2 linked regions of the Dyadobacter pollutisoli genome follow. Each later gene encodes a partner of the first gene's protein in a complex. Links are inferred from orthologs where the notes say so. Each region holds a gene or a part of one and is shown on either strand. Other genes may lie near its edges.

Evidence for each region. Proteins that work in one complex are often made in the same cells at the same time.
Region 2: the proteins of carB (region 1) and carA are in contact, whole or in part, in a solved structure (PDB 1KEE), measured with the Escherichia coli proteins. The link is inferred for Dyadobacter pollutisoli from one-to-one orthologs.

What each region holds. Positions count from the first base shown.
Region 1 is NZ_CP112998.1:4,049,487-4,055,518, reverse strand. The notes cover bases 985-4,397. They hold carB (carbamoyl-phosphate synthase large subunit), read right to left. Parts: upstream 4,029-4,397; coding sequence 1,185-4,028; downstream 985-1,184. Other genes in these bases: ON006_RS16590 (BamA/TamA family outer membrane protein), read right to left, coding at 4,245-4,397; ON006_RS16600 (MFS transporter), read right to left, coding at 985-999. Outside these bases: more of ON006_RS16600, read right to left, coding at 1-984; more of ON006_RS16590, read right to left, coding at 4,398-6,032. UniProt on the Escherichia coli protein: Large subunit of the glutamine-dependent carbamoyl phosphate synthetase (CPSase).
Region 2 is NZ_CP112998.1:6,860,464-6,864,750, reverse strand. Bases 1,310-4,287 are described here. They hold carA (glutamine-hydrolyzing carbamoyl-phosphate synthase small subunit), read right to left. Parts: upstream 3,362-4,287; coding sequence 2,258-3,361; downstream 1,310-2,257. Other genes in these bases: ON006_RS28505 (DNA-directed RNA polymerase subunit alpha), read right to left, coding at 4,146-4,287; rplQ (50S ribosomal protein L17), read right to left, coding at 3,511-4,071; eno (phosphopyruvate hydratase), read right to left, coding at 1,310-1,998. Also shown: gpmI (2,3-bisphosphoglycerate-independent phosphoglycerate mutase), read right to left, coding at 1-288; ON006_RS28525 (FtsB family cell division protein), read right to left, coding at 337-669; more of eno, read right to left, coding at 727-1,309. UniProt on the Escherichia coli protein: Small subunit of the glutamine-dependent carbamoyl phosphate synthetase (CPSase).

The DNA of each region.
Region 1 (6,032 bases):
AAGTGCAAACCATGAAAAGAACTGCACGACAGCAAGTTGCTTCATCGTAGCAGGCATGTTCTGCAGGTCGCTCATGATCATCACAAATGCCGACCCTTCACTTTTATCTTTGGCGACTACTCCTGCTGCTACAAAAAGGAGTCCCATGACGAGAATCCCGAGCGAAAAAATATACAGTTCTTTATTGAGATCACGGCTGATGAACCATAGTGTGAATGCCACTCCCGTAAGTGAAAACATAAAACCCTGTCGCAAAAGCTTTTGTCGCTTGCTGGCAGCAATTGCGGTAGGATGCAACAGTGGTGTTTCAGATTGTTGTTTTGAAAATGTGTGTAACTGTTCCGGGGTGTATTCTCTCGATTTCGCCACAGTCCATATCACTGCCAGCAAAAAAATGAAACCACCCAGATAGAACGACCATTTGACGGAATCCGGCACGATACCTTCCGGCGCCTGGTTGGAAATATTAAACCAGTTGGTGAAAATATACGGGAGAGAAGAAGCGACAATCGCGCCGGTGCCGATAAAGAAACTCTGCATCGCGAAACCGGAAGTACGCTGCCTCGATGGCAGATTGTCGCCTACAAAGGCCCTGAATGGCTCCATTGTAATGTTAATGGAAGCATCCAGTATCCACAATGTGCCGGCGGCAAACCAAAGTCCCGGGGAATTGGGCATGACCAACAGCGAGAGAGACGCCAGTATGGCGCCAGCCAGAAAGTAAGGTCGTCGACGACCCAGCCGGGTCCAGGTGTGGTCACTGAAATAGCCGATGATAGGTTGTATGACCAAGCCGGTTAGTGGGGCTGCTACCCAGAGAATGGGAATGTCGTCGACCTTCGCCCCGAGCGTCTCGAAGATCCGGCTGACATTGGCATTTTGTAATGCAAATCCAAATTGAATGCCCAGGAAGCCGAAGCTCATGTTCCATATGTCCCAAAAGGGAAGCAACGGCTTGGTATCAAATGCTTCGCTTGTGGAGGGAGTATTGGAAGCCATCGAACTGATTTTTAGATATGATAGGAAGCAAATCAGTCCAAAAGTAGGATAGTTTCCGGGTTTTCAAAATTTAATTTTGAAAGGTTATTTTAGGATTAAATAATTAATGCATTTGGATTATCAAACGGTCTGAAACTGAAAAAGCCCGGATTGCTCCGGGCCTTTTCAGTTGAAAACGATCATGACTACCGGCTTAGGTAGAGATTACGCTCGCCATATATTCTCTGGAAGAAATCGTCCTGTAAATCATCAATGAAGTAAATGGCTTCACCGGTTGATTTCATCTCAGGGCCGAGTTCTTTATTTACATTCGGGAACTTGTTGAATGAGAACACAGGGATTTTAATTGCCCAGCCTTTTTTCACAGGATTGAAAGTGAAATCCGATAGCTTTTTGTCACCCAGCATCAGCTTGGTGGCATAATTAACATATGGCTCCTGATAAGCTTTGCAGATGAAAGGTACCGTGCGGGAAGCTCTCGGGTTGGCTTCGATCACATACACAACCCCATTTTTGACGGCGAATTGTACGTTGATCAACCCTTTCACATTCATTGCAAGAGCAATTTTACGGGTATGTTCTTCAATTTGACGGATTTCGTCTTCGGTAAGGTCAAATGGAGGCAATGCAGCATGAGAGTCGCCGGAGTGAATTCCCGCTGGCTCGATATGTTCCATCACACCAATGATGTACGCGTCTTCGCCGTCGCAAATCGCATCGGCTTCTGCTTCCAGGGCACCTTCCAGGAAGTGATCGAGAAGGATATTGTTGTCCGGAATGTCATGAAGGATTTTTACAACATGCTGTTCCAGTTCTTTTTCGTTGATCACGATCTTCATATTCTGGCCACCCAAAACGTAACTTGGACGTACCAGCAAGGGGAATCCTAATGTGCGTGACAGTTCAACCGCAGCGTCAGATGTCCTCACTGTTCCAAACTGTGGAAAAGGAATTTCCAGTTCTTCCAGTAATGAAGAGAAACGTCCGCGATCTTCGGCCCAGTCGAGTGAGTGATAGCTGGTACCGATGATTTTTACACCATATTTTTCCAGTTTTTCAGCCATTTTGAGGGCCGTCTGGCCACCCAGCTGAACGATCACACCTTCCGGTTTTTCATGTTCAATGATGTCGAAAACGTGTTCCCAGAAAACCGGTTCAAAGTATAATTTGTCAGAAATATCAGGGTCGGTTGAAACCGTTTCAGGGTTACAGTTGATCATGATCGTTTCATAACCTGCTTCTTTTGCAGCCAGCACACCGTGTACGCAGGAGTAGTCAAACTCAATCCCTTGTCCGATCCTGTTTGGTCCTGAGCCCAGCACTACCACTTTTTTGCGGTCGCTTACAATCGATTCATTGTCAGGGAATTCCTGTGAGGTATTGAATGTAGAGTAGTAGTAGGGCGTTTTCGCTTCAAATTCCGCCGCGCAGGTGTCTACACATTTATATACACGTTTAATACCCATAGCTTTTCTCTTGTCGTACACCTTACTTTCTTTGGTATTCAACAAATGAGCGATCTGGCGGTCAGCATAACCTTTTTGTTTTGCTGTCAAAAGCAAGTCTTTAGGAAGGTCATCCAGGTCAAATTTTTCAATTTCATGTTCCAGTTCGATCAGTTCTTCAATCTGGCGGAGGAACCACGCATCAATTTTGGTCAGGTTCTGAATGGTTTTGAATGACAAACCAATCTTGAATGCATCATATATGTGGAAAAGCCTGTCCCAGCTCGGATGTTTCAGGCTGTATTTGATCGCCTCCTGATCACGCAGCTCGCGACCGTCAGCCCCCAAACCATTTCTGCGGATTTCCAGTGACTGACATGCTTTTTGCAGCGCTTCCTGGAAATTACGTCCAATACCCATGGCTTCGCCCACAGACTTCATCTGTAAGCCCAATGAGCGATCGGCGCCTTTGAATTTATCAAAGTTCCAGCGGGGAACCTTCACAATCACGTAGTCAATAGAAGGCTCGAAAAATGCCGAAGTACTCCCTGTGATCGGGTTGATCAGCTCGTCCAGGTTGTATCCGATCGCCATTTTAGCAGCGATTTTCGCGATAGGATAACCGGTCGCCTTGGATGCAAGTGCTGAGGAGCGGGAAACACGTGGGTTGATTTCAATCGCAATGATCTGATCATCAGCTGGATTAACTGAGAACTGAACATTACATCCACCTGCGAATTTACCGATGCCGTCCATCATTTTGATGGCCAGGTCGCGCATTTGCTGGTAAAGCGTATCCGGGAGCGTCATCGCGGGAGCAACCGTAATACTGTCGCCCGTGTGTACGCCCATCGGATCGAAGTTTTCGATCGAGCAGATAATGATGAAGTTACCTTTGCTGTCACGGAGCAGTTCGAGCTCGTATTCTTTCCAGCCCATTGCACTTTGTTCTACCAATACTTCGTGTACCGGGGAAGCGTGCAAGCCATTATTCAATGCTTTGTCGAAATCCTCTTCTCTTTCTACAAAACCGCCACCTGTTCCGCCAAGTGTGAAAGAAGGACGGATTACCAGCGGGAAGCCGATTTCCTGTGCAATTTCTTTTCCTTCCAAAAAGGAACGGGCAGTACGACCTTTGCAGACATTTACATTCAATTCAAGCATTTTCAGACGGAATTTCTCCCTATCCTCCGTGGTCTCGATCGCTTTGATGTCCACACCGATGATGTCGATGTCATATTTCTTCCAGATACCTGCTTTGTCACAGTCAATGGCAAGGTTCAATGCAGTCTGCCCACCCATGGTAGGAAGTACCGCATCGATGGGTTTGCCCATTGCCTTATGCTTTTCCAGAATTTCAACGATATACTTCTTTTCCAATGGCAACAGATAGACGTGATCTGCACTGATCGGGTCAGTCATAATCGTTGCAGGATTTGAGTTGATCAAGACCACCTCTATTCCTTCTTCGCGTAGTGAACGGGCTGCCTGAGAACCGGCATAGTCAAACTCGCACGCCTGACCGATGATAATTGGACCTGAACCGATAATTAGAACGGAATTGATATTCGTATTTTTGGGCACAGTAAATGGTAATTTGTAGAAATGAGGAAATACTTTTAAACAACTTTTGGGGTTGCCTGTTGCTGTATGAGCAGGGGGTACGTCCAAAAATTCCACAAAGTTAATTCACATATCCGAAAAAGAAGGGTAGGATGTCTGAAATTACTGTGATTTCTTGAAGATTGTAAATTAAATACCTGTTTATCAGGTGGTTATTGACATTAAAATTCCTTGATGTCATTGAAGCGGGACAATTGAAGGGGCCGAAATGTCAAAATCCCTCAATCGAAGCGGCACGTTTCCGCTTGCCCCAATGCGGAAAACAGATGTGTTTCCCGGAATGTTAGGGTAGTAGCCAAAGCGCAGTTGCAAAGTGTTAAATGTCAGGTTTTCGTTCCTCAGTCTCAGACCGAGGCCGTAGCCTTGATATAAAGGACTTTTCCATAAAGATGCCCCGCCATTGACCAATCCGAGATCCGCGAAAACAAAATAGGCAATGCGGAACCCTAGCAAACTTTTATCAGAGAAAAATACGGTCTCAGTACCTAATGTCAGCCTCTTAGTACCGATCAGCTGGTCGTTGTTAATGCCCCTGATCCCTTGCTCACCACTGATATTGAGATAGTCGAGCCGGTCACGGCGAATACCGTGAGTGTAGCGAAAAACGAGAAATTGCCTGAAAAAGCTGTACCGGAAAGGAATCAGGTTACTGATGTAATTGAGTTGCCCATTGATCACGCCCTGCTGGGCGTGCCCATTTTTTGAGTAAGTACCCATATTCGCGATGCCATACAAATAGCCCAGGTTGTGGGGCAGATATTTTCCGGTAGCATATTGAATACCGCCATAACCTCTCGCACCGAACTCGGTATTTTCCTGCCCGATTGTGAGTGCAAATAAGCTACCTATGGGTACGTCCTCCGTTCTACCAAAGCCATAAATCAAAACGTCCCTCCGATAGTTTCGGTTTGAATAACCAAGGCTGATCAATGTAGTGGTCCGGTTCCAGTAAATTTTGTTCAGGTCGGCTGCGACCGGCGGACGTTCGTCAAAATCATACTTGCTATGGCGAACTGCCGTGACTATCCGCGAGTCTTTGCTTAAACGACTGTTGGGAAAGGGAAACTTGAATGCCCGGCCCAACCATATGTCGTAATATTTATAATCGGTGGGGTATACCGGTAGGGGAACATCCGGGTTGTCTAAAAAACGCCGATACTGCTGTGTTTTGTAATGACCAATTTCCACAGAACCAGCATACTTCGTTTCATTGGTAAGAAATCGGCGGTAGAAACGGATCGATTGTTCTTTCAGGTCTTTTTCAAATATAAAGTTTGCTTGCCCCGTGATGAAGGTTTTGCCGATATAAGGGACCGTATAAATCGTCCTGAATTGAAATTTCTGAGCATTGGCATCTGTATCCTTCGCATCCCAGCGAATAGCCGTTCGCTGCGAATGTGTCGTACCCCGCATGTTTATGTTTTCGACGCCCACATTGAATTTTTTGAATGAACTGAACCCTCCGGAAAAATTCAGCGACCACGAATCCTGGATTAACACAATTACATCGGCCATCCAGGTGACATCCGTTCGCGGGACCACGATGATACGGGCATCGACAATAGTTCGGTTGGAACGGAGCAGACGCTCATTGTCTTTCAGTACCCGGGCCTGAATATCGTCACCTTCGGAAAACATCAGAAATGACTTTCTGATAATGTTTTCCCGGGTGTTGGTATGAAGTTTTTTGCTTAAAAACCGTTCGAGCCGATTACCTTTCCGCGTGGTATCGTAAACCGATTCTCCAAGTATGTCGAGCTGACGAATGTAGATTTTGCGAATAACCATTCCCTCGTAAGGAGTGAATGGATTAGTCTCAATTTTCTTGACCTCGGTAACTTTTCCCTGGTTGTAAACATCTCTGAATAGAAGCCTGTAAACTGCACGTGAAAATTTCGTTTTCGACATCCGTGCTTTCAGGTTCGTATACCGTATGCTGTCGCGGCTGTGTGTTTCCAGGCTGTC
Region 2 (4,287 bases), 2.8 Mb from region 1 along the record:
CGGCTCCTGCCCCAAAGTACCTTCGGTAACAGCCAGGTTAATTTTAACAAGATCCTGATATACTACGCGTCCGGCGCCGAGGTTGGTGTGGCCTACTTCTGAGTTACCCATTTGTCCGTCAGGAAGGCCTACCGCCAAGCCACTTGCTTCCAGCTTGCTATTAGGATATTTTTGCAAAATACTGTCGTAAAAAGGCGTATTTGCAGCAATGACAGCTGAACGGTTTTCCTCGCCGAATTTGGCGATCCCCCAACCGTCCATGATTATAAGAATTACTTTCTTGTTCAATGTGGTGGAAAATTAAAAATTAAGAATGGTGCTGAGAGGATGATAAGACTATTCCTCTTTTTTACTTTCAACAGGCTGATTGTTTTCGTCAACAATCACGTATACCTCTTCATTGGGCCTGCGCATCATGAATTTCTCGCGCGCCCATTTTTCGAGCATCTTTGGATTTCCAAACACTTCATTGCGTTCCTTTTTCACTTGTCCGATCTTTTCGAGCAGGACGGCTTTTTCCTTTTCCAGGTCTTTCATTTTCATGCGATTGGAAACTACCACCCGCATGTTGTTATTATCAAGGAATAGTATCCACACCAACCACGCAACAAACGTGGCGATATAGAAATTTTTCATCGAATTGAGTGACCAGAATGAGTTGTTTTTCATTTTGAGATACCCTAAAACGAGAACCGGAGCTTATGGCTCCGGTTCTCAATGGAAATATTAGAATTTCAATCCTGGGAAGTATGCGCTTTCGCCAAGCTCTTCTTCGATACGCAGCAATTGGTTGTATTTCGCCATACGGTCAGAACGCGAAGCAGAACCTGTTTTGATCTGTCCTGTGTTCAATGCAACCGCAAGATCCGCGATTGTAGAATCCTCAGTTTCACCTGAACGGTGTGACATAATGCTCTTGTAGCTGTTACGTTTTGCAAGGTTAACAGTGTCAATGGTTTCAGTCAAAGAACCAATTTGGTTTACTTTAACAAGAACTGCATTGGCAATCTGTGATTCAATTCCTTGTTGCAAACGTGTTACGTTTGTTACGAACAAATCATCACCTACCAACTGGCATTTGCTACCAACAGATTCAGTCAAAGTTTTCCAACCAGCCCAGTCATCCTCATCCATACCGTCTTCGATAGAAATGATAGGATATTTAGCAACCCACTGAGTCCAGTAGTCAGCCATTTCAGGCGACGTCAGTTTACGGCCATCTGATTTTTTGAAATGGTACAATCCATTTTCGTAGAATTCAGAAACGGCAGCATCCATAGCAATGAAGATTTCTTCGCCTGGCTTATATCCAGCTTTCTCGATAGCCTGGATTACGATCTCGATAGCCTCTTCGTTGGATTTGATGTTAGGAGCAAAACCACCTTCATCACCTACGTTGGTAGAATATCCTTTGCTTTTCAAAACCGTTTTAAGTGTATGGAACACTTCAACACCCATACGTAGCGCCTGAGAGAATGTATCAGCTTTCGCAGGCATGATCATAAACTCCTGGAAGTCGATAGAGTTATCTGCGTGGCTTCCACCATTCAGAATGTTCATCATCGGAACAGGTAGGGTATTAGCATTCGTACCTCCTACGTAACGGTACAATGGAAGGTTAGCTTCCTGTGCAGCAGCCTTCGCAGCAGCCAGTGACACACCCAAAATTGCATTAGCACCTAACTTGCTTTTGTTAGGAGTACCATCCAATTCCAGCATGATTTTATCGATCAGGTTTTGTTCAAAAACCGAGCAGCCAATCAGTTCAGGGAAAATAATATCATTTACATTTTCAACCGCTTTCAAAACCCCTTTTCCAACATATACGCTCTTGTCATCATCACGAAGTTCAACGGCCTCATGCTTTCCGGTGGAAGCACCAGACGGAACAGCAGCGCGTCCTAAATAACCATTTTCGGTACGAATATCTACTTCTACTGTGGGGTTTCCTCTTGAATCCAGAATTTGTCTTGCATGTACTGATTGAATCGTACTCATTTGCAGCTTGTGGTTTTGATTAAAAAATTGAATATGTTAACGCTACAAAATAACACAAAAAAATTGTCATCCATAAACAGAAGCGCATTTAAACCTAAATTTACATACTCATTTTGCCAATCATTTAATAGGATGTTAACACGCGGTATGATTGCGCCGCTACTTCTTCGGATTGTAACGGTAGATGCTCAGACACAATTGTTTAAAAAAATGTCATATAACAAAAAATCCCTCGGTCGAGGGATTTTTTGTTATATATTTAATTTGCGCTTAGCAAACTGATGAACTCATCAAAAAGGTAGCGCGAATCGTGCGGTCCCGGAGACGCTTCCGGGTGATACTGTACTGAGAAGGCAGGATAATCCTTTCTTCTTATACCTTCAATCGTTTTGTCATTCAAATTAACGTGGGTGATCTCCACATCCGGATGGCTTTCGATCTCGTCGTGGTTGACCGCAAACCCGTGATTTTGAGAAGTTACCTCACACATTCCTGTTATCAGGTTTTTTACAGGGTGGTTCAACCCTCTGTGACCGTGATGCATTTTATATGTGTTGATACCGCTCGAAAGCGCCAGCAATTGATGGCCAAGGCATATCCCAAATAATGGCTTGCTGCTCTTAATCATCTGATTCACATTTTCCACCGCATATAACATCGCCGAAGGATCGCCCGGACCATTGGATATAAAAAATCCATCTGGTTGCCACTCCATTACTTCCTCAAATGGCGTTTTGGCCGGGAAAACTTTGCAATAGCAGCCTCTTGAAGTCAGGTTAGTAAGAATGCTTTTCTTAATACCATAGTCCATTACCGCGATCCGCCATTTACTATCCGCTTCATTTCCTACGAAGTAAGCTTCCTCGGTTGTTACCTGAGAAGATAATTCCAGGCCATCCATTGAAGGGATTTTCTTCAATTCTTCCATCAGCAAAGCTTCATCCAGAATCTCGGATGAGATAATTGCATTCATTACACCTTTCTCTCTCACGTGTCTTACCAGGTGTCTTGTATCGACATTGCTGATACCAACGATATTTGCTCTCTCAAAATACTCCTGCAACGAAAAGTCGGCAGTATCACGCGAGTAGATCTGAGAAAACGTATTGCACACCATTCCCCTGATCTTCACCGAAGCCGATTCCTCCTCATCTTCCAGTTGCACGCCATAGTTCCCAATGTGTGAATTGGTGTTGACGATGATTTGCCCATAGTACGAAGGATCAGTGTAGATTTCCTGATAACCTGTCATTCCGGTATTAAAGCAAATTTCACCGCCAGTTGTTCCATGTATTCCCAAAGCTAGTCCTTTGTATGCTGTTCCGTCTTCAAGCAACAACAGAGCTTCCTTTTTTTGATTCATATATGGTTAAATCTATTTTTTCCGCTTGTAAAGAGGTGCCCTCTTCAATGGTCTATTTAAATTTTCTGCAAAAGTACAGATTTTTACTCATAAAAAAGGGTTAAACGAAACCGTTCAACCCTTTTCCTATATTGATGTTATTACCAAAACTATTCTTTGTCAGTGTTGCCTGGTAATTCGTCTGTTTCCGGAGCTTCATCAACAGCAGGTTCTGATTCTGCAACAATTGGATGATCTGCCTTTTTCACAGGAGCCGCAGAAACTTCTGTTTCTGATCCTTCTGCTTTTTTACCGCCTCTTCTGCTACGACGTGTTTTTGCTGGTTTATCAGCGTTTGCCAATAGAAGAGCGTCATTGAAATCAACTAACTCGATTAAAGCGGTTTCCGCTGCATCACCAAGACGGCTGCCCAATTTGATGATACGGGTATATCCACCCGGACGAGCTGCAATTTTATCTGAAACAACTCCAAAAAGCTCTTTTGTAGACTCTTTGTCATTCAGATAAGAAAAAACTACCCTTCTATTGTGTGTAGAATCTTCTTTTGCACGCGTTAGCAGAGGCTCAACATACTTACGAAGTTCTTTCGCCTTTGCTAATGTTGTTTCAATTCTTTTGTGAAGAATCAAAGAGGAAGCCATGTTAGAAAGCATTGCCTTACGGTGTGATGCTGTTCTTCCTAAATGATTATCTTTCTTACCGTGTCTCATTGTTTTGTTGTTTAGTTGCTTCGAGCTGCGAGTAACTGCGCGCTACAGAATACATACTTATGATGGAATATTAATTAATCCTCGTCCAGGCGATATTTCGCCACGTCCATTCCAAATGTGAGTTGTTTGTCAGCAACAAGTTGCTCCAACTCAGTAAGAGATTTTTTACCAAAATTACGGAACTTCATCATGTCCGAAATTTCCAGCCTTACCAAA